One region of the Pararhizobium sp. IMCC21322 genome, then DNA from elsewhere that is predicted to be linked to it. Evidence: predicted binding sites of a transcription regulator. Region 1 holds the regulator's gene; the other holds the start of a gene.
What was found. The regulator LexA, encoded in region 1, represses DNA repair genes until DNA is damaged. The targets are predictions, from matches to a motif close to TGTTCNNNNTGTGTTCNG.
Positions count from the first base shown of each region.

Region 2: a site for LexA is predicted at 2,261-2,278, ahead of dnaE (DNA polymerase III subunit alpha). Genes of this name have one in related genera too.

Region 1 is NZ_CP132335.1:2,733,875-2,736,989, reverse strand. It holds gene glp (gephyrin-like molybdotransferase Glp) at 1-622, shown strand, start outside; gene lexA (transcriptional repressor LexA) at 776-1,501, shown strand; partial or broken gene RAL91_RS12970 (GNAT family N-acetyltransferase) at 1,560-1,838, opposite strand; gene RAL91_RS12965 (hypothetical protein) at 1,857-2,054, opposite strand; gene RAL91_RS12960 (Lrp/AsnC family transcriptional regulator) at 2,057-2,536, opposite strand; gene RAL91_RS12955 (uracil-DNA glycosylase family protein) at 2,603-3,115, opposite strand, start outside.
Region 2 is NZ_CP132335.1:2,951,314-2,954,428, reverse strand. It holds gene dnaE (DNA polymerase III subunit alpha) at 1-1,982, opposite strand, end outside; gene RAL91_RS13965 (ABC transporter ATP-binding protein) at 2,326-3,021, opposite strand; gene RAL91_RS13960 (lipoprotein-releasing ABC transporter permease subunit) at 3,014-3,115, opposite strand, start outside.

The DNA.
Region 1 (3,115 bases):
TTCGAATAATTTCGGCGTTGCGGCCCGCATCGCCGAATTGGGGGGCCAACCTGTTGATTTGGGCATTGCAAAAGACACCGAAGAAGATCTGTTGCAGGCATTGAAGACGGCAGAGGCCAATCAATGTGATGCTATCATAACCCTTGGCGGCGCTTCTGTTGGCACCCATGATCTGGTCCAGCAGGCGTTTCACAGTGCAGGTCTGTCGCTCTCCTTCTGGAAAATTGCGATGCGCCCTGGCAAACCGCTTATGTTTGGAACAGTCGGCGGGATGTTGTTTCTCGGCTTTCCCGGCAACCCGGTTTCCAGCATGGTCTGCGGCGAGTTGTTCATGGCGCCACTGATCAAAACATGGCTGGGCCAGCCGTCCGATATACCGCTCAGACAAGCTGCGCTGGGAGACAAACTGTCAGCCAATGACCAACGCGAAGACTATCTGCGCGCCATATTGAAACCAGCTGAAGGCTTAGGACAGCTTCCAACGGTCCATCCTTTGAGCCGCCAGGACAGCTCCATGCTGGCCAGCTTTGCAAAAGCGAACTGTCTGATCAGACGTGCGCCATTCGCCACTGAGGCGGATCAGGGCACGATAGTGGATGTTCTAATGCTGCGTTCGGACTGACCTGACAAGACCGATGTTCCATATATGTTTCGCTTGCGCCCTTGTGGAACAAGACAAGAACAGCTAACGTGTTCATGCTTTGTACACATCTGATTCCTATATTGAAGACGCCTTTGGCCTTCTGTGGACCCTCAGAACCCAGGATTGATTGACATGCTAACGCGCAAACAACACGAGCTTTTGATGTTCATTCACGAGCGCCTGAAAGAAACAGGCATTCCGCCCTCTTTTGATGAAATGAAGATGGCGCTCGATTTGAAATCGAAATCAGGTATTCACAGGCTTATCGTGGCCCTTGAAGAACGTGGCTTTTTGCGCCGCATGCCCAATCGGGCGCGCGCAATGGAAATTATCAAGCTACCGGAATCTGTGTCACCAAGCTTGGCTGCGCCTCGTAGCACAGGGTTTTCACCGAGTGTCATTGAAGGCAGCCTTGGCAAGAAACGTGAAACTGTCGCCCCGGCGAATGATACCGGTTCAGAACAGGAAGATGCATATTCTGTAACCATTCCCGTAATGGGAAGGATTGCTGCTGGAACGCCCATCTCCGCAATTCAGACCCACAGTCATACCATTCCGGTTCCGGCGGATATGCTGTCGTCGGGAGAGCATTTTGCGCTGGAAGTGCGTGGAGATTCCATGATCGAAGCCGGCATTCTGGATGGGGATACGGTTGTCATCAAAAAGGGCTCAACAGCTGATACAGGCGATATTGTCGTGGCTCTGATTGATGATGAGGAAGCCACCTTGAAACGGCTGCGCCGAAAGGGTGGATCCATCGCTCTGGAAGCCGCCAATCCGGCCTATGAGACCCGTATTTTTGGCCCGGATCAGGTGTCCGTCCAGGGCAAGTTGATCGGTCTTTTGCGGACTTACTGAAATTAGAGCATTTGTTTGGAGTTTGAACTCAGTTGAACCATCGATTTTGAATCCCAATTCAGGCCGTGGTGTCTTCTGACTTTATATTAAATTCCATCCGGAAATTTATCAGTTCAACATCGCCTCTAACAACCGTTTGCTGTTGAACGACAGACCAGTCACGCTTTTCAAAAAAGCGCCGCGCCATATGGCTGGCGCGTGTTTGGAGGGCCGTTAATTGTCTGGTCCGGGCTTCTTTCATGATCACATCGTAAAGTTTTCCGGCCACACCGGACCCCATTGCCTTGGGATGGACAAAGGCCAGATCAATGACGCCCTCTTCCGTGAGTGTCATAAAGCCAAGAAGCTCGCACTCCTAATAAGCCATAACGCTGTATTGCGCAGCCATTCGGTCACGCCATTTGGCTACATCAGGAATGGCGGGCGCCCATGCATTTCTTTGTTCTTGCGTGTAAACAGCCTTTGCGCCTGTCTGGACCGCTTCAAAGAACAGATTGGCGGCAGCCGGGGCATCCCGGTCCTGAAACTGTCGAATTGATAGTCTCTGCACCATCTTCAGCTCTGAGACTTGGCCAGTTCCATGTAGTCCAGAGGAAGTGTGCTCGTGTTCTTGATTTCTTCCATGGCAAAACTTGAACTGACATCAGATATGTCAATTTTGGCAATCAGCTTCTTGTAGAATTTATCGTAGGCGGCAATGTCCGGCACGACCACTTTCAGAAGATAATCGACCTGGCCGCTCATGCGGTAAAAAGAGACGACTTCCGGAAATTCGCTAATGACTTCTGCAAAGCGAGTCAGCCATTCCTTGCTGTGCTGATTGGTGCTGATGGAGATAAAAACGGAAACCCCTGCCCCGACAAGAGCTGGATCCAAAACAGCAACACGCTGTTTGATGACACCGTCTTCCTCCATCTTCTGAATACGCCGCCAACAAGGTGTTGTGGAAAGGCCAACGCGTTTGCCGATTTCTGCGACCGGCACAGTGCTGTCTTTTTGCAGGATTGCCAGAATACCGCGATCAATTCTGTCCATATCAACCTCGTTGAGACGTCAAAGTGAGCCCCTCTTACAGGAACCTTGGTTCTACTGCCAGCGGCATTACTGCGGGCCGGACTCAATTGGGAGATCAGAGCGGCTCTCATCCAGAATTCGGGTGATCTGCTGGCGCAGGACCGGAAGTTGTTCCTGTTCAAACCACAGGTTCTTCTTAAGCCAGGCATTGTTGCGCCATGATGGGTGCGGCAGCGGCATAATGCGGGGCGTGCCTGCTGGATGCTCGCGATCATACCAATAATCCCGCCAGGCACCGACCGTCTCTGTCAGCGTTTTTTTCCTGTCCGGCCCCAGATGGTAGGCAATGGCGTATTGACCGATCGTCAAGAGCAGCTCGACCTGTGGCAGGCTGGCAAACAACTCATCGTGCCATCTGGCCCGGCATTCAGGCCTTGGCGGCAAATCCGATCCTTTTTCATTCTGTCCGGGAAAGCAAAACCCCATGGGAACGATTGCAATTTGCGCAGGGTCATAGAATGTTTCGTTGTCCAGTCCGAGCCATTCCCGCAAACGATCACCTGACCGATCTGTGAATGGTCGCCCGGATTCATGCACGCG
Region 2 (3,115 bases), 220 kb from region 1:
CCCGGACGGTAGAGAGCCACAAGCGCAATGATGTCTTCAAATCTATCCGGCTTCATGCCCGCCAAAGCACGGCGCATGCCCTGACTTTCCAATTGAAAGACGCCAGCCGTTTCGCCGCGTGCCAGCATCTCGTATGTTTTTTTGTCTTCCAATGGAACAGTGCTCAGATCAACATCAATTCCACGTCGAGCGATAAGACCGATGGCGCGCTCCAGGATCGTCAGCGTTTTGAGCCCCAGAAAATCGAATTTGACCAGGCCCGCCTGCTCCACCCACTTCATATTGTATTGAGTAACCGGCATGTCAGATCGCGGATCGCGATACAGGGGCACCAGCTGTTCCAGCGGACGGTCACCAATGACAATGCCAGCAGCATGTGTTGAAGCGTGGCGGTAGAGCCCTTCCAGGCGCGTCGCCATGGAAAACAGACGTGCGACCACCTCCTCCTCTTCACCGGCTTCCTTGAGGCGAGGCTCAGTATCAATCGCCTCTTGCAGCGTCATAGGATTGGCTGGTGTCGAGGGCACCATTTTGCAGAGACGATCCACCTGCCCATATGGCATTTGCAGAACACGGCCCACGTCCCGCAGAACGGCTCTGGCCTGCAGAGTTCCAAATGTGATGATTTGAGCCACCTGCGCCGCACCGTAGCGGCGCTGGACATAGCGGATAACCTTGTCGCGCTTCTCCTGACAGAAATCGATATCGAAATCGGGCATGGATACGCGATCGGGGTTCAGAAACCGTTCGAACAGAAGGGAAAAGCGAAGCGGATCAATGTCCGTAATGGTCAGTGACCAGGCCACCAAAGACCCGGCACCAGAGCCACGGCCTGGGCCAACTGGCACATCATTCAACTTGGCCCATTTGATGAAGTCGGCAACGATGAGAAAATAGCCGGGATACTTCATACCAACGATCACATCCAACTCGAAGGCCAGACGCTTATCGTAGGTTTCCCGATCAACGCCCGGTGCCAGCCCCAACTGGCCAAGCCGTTGCTCCAGTCCATCCAGAGCCTGCTGCCGCAACTCCGCTGCTTCCCGCTCAAGCAGTTGCGCCGTGTCTTCGCTCTCAGCTGTTGGTTCGCTCCCCTCACCTGTGAAATTCGGCAGGATCGGATCATGCTTGTCCGGACGAAATTGACATCTTTGGGCAATCTCGACCGTGTTTTCCAAAGCCTCGGGAATGTCTGCAAACAGATCCCGCATTTCCGCGCGGCTCTTGAAGTAATGGTGTGCTGTCAGCTTCCGTCGATCATCTTCTGCAACCATGCGCCCCTGCGCGATGGAAATCAGCGCATCATGAGCTTCAAAGTCGCTCTGATCAGGAAAGAAGACCTCATTGGTGGCAACCAGTGCAATGTCATGCTCATAGGCGTAGTTCACCAGAAAACGCTCAGTGTACCTTTCAGCAGGATGTTCATGACGCTGTATTTCAATATAGAATCGGTCACCGAACATTTTGGCTAATGTGTTCAATCTTGATGCGGCGCGGACGTCGTCCCGATCCGCGATCAATTGATCAATTGCCCCTTCCAGCCCACCGGACAGGCAAATCAGTCCGTCATTCAATTCAGTCAGAAGTTCAAGTGAGGTGTGGGAACGGGTCGACGCATCCGTTTCCAGAAAGCTGCGGCTGACAAGCTTTGAAAGGTTGAGGAAACCGGTTTCGTTCATTGCAAGCAACACGACATTGCCATAGGCAACATCCGGCCGGTTCCGACCATCTCTTGATCGCGGATCAATTTCAATGTCCGCAAAATCGATTGCCATCTGACAGCCGATGATTGGCTGGATGCCCTTGGATTGGGCTTTGTCGGAAAACTCTAGCGCGCCGAACAGATTGCCGGTGTCCGTTATAGCAACAGCCGGCATAGCATCAGCTTTGGTAAGCTCCAGCAACTTTCCAATTTGCAATGCGCCCTCAAGCAGCGAATAGGCCGAATGTACACGAAGGTGGATAAAGCCCGGATCTGCCATGAAGCGACTCGCAGTTTGAAACCTGTTCTTCTGCTATTGTCGCTCATGCAGGTATTGTGGTCCAGCGGGAAGCTGTTGTTTCCACATCTCTGCTGCACCCATTATTGTCTGGATTAGCCGGATTGTCTGGATCAAATGGAGGATCCTAAAATCCGGAAATCACAGCCCAGTCGCCCAGAAAGGCGACAAAAAAGGAGAACATGATCAGTGTTACGAATGCGGTTATGTCACGAAATTGATAGAACATTGTAGGCTCCTGTGTGGCTTGAGCCTTACATTGTTCTACTTTTGTTCTCTTTTCAAGAAAAAGAACAAACAGGGAATATTTACAGTTAAAATTGCTTTAATGGGCAACGATCCGTTGATCTTGAATGGTAATCTTTCTGTCCATGCGGGCGGCCAGATCCAGATTGTGCGTGGCTACCAAAGCGGATAACCCGGACTCTTTAACAAGCTGCGACAGAGCGTCAAATACATAGTCAGAGGTTTTCGGGTCGAGATTTCCAGTCGGCTCATCTGCAAGCAATATGCGTGGGCTGTTGGCAACAGCCCTGGCAATGGCAACACGCTGCTGCTCACCGCCCGACAACTCTGCGGGCCGGTGTTTGCTTCGATGGTCAATATGAAGGTACTGAAGCAGCGTGAATGCCCTTTTTTGCGCTTCTGCCCTGTCCAAGCCACGAATCATCATCGGCATTGCAATATTCTCAACTGCCGTGAATTCGGGCAGCAGATGATGAAACTGATAGACGATCCCAATCTCGGTGCGCCTCATACGCGTCAGAGCCTTGTCATCAAGCTTGTGACAGGCAGCGCCTCCCACGTAAACTTCGCCGCTTGTTGGCTTTTCAAGAAGCCCTGCGATGTGGAGCAAGGTTGATTTACCGGTGCCTGAGGGCGCCACCAATGCAACCATTTCACCGGCAGCAAGGTCGAGGTTTGCATCCTTCAATACGGTGAGGGTTGCATCGCCATGCCCGTAGGTTTTCTCAATACCAGTCAGTTTCATGGCTGGTTGTACTGCGACGCCATTATTCATAACGAAGCGCGTCCACCGGGTCGAGGCGTGCAGCACGCCATGCCGGATACAATGTTGCCAGAAATGACAATACCAGTGCCATTAAGACCACTGT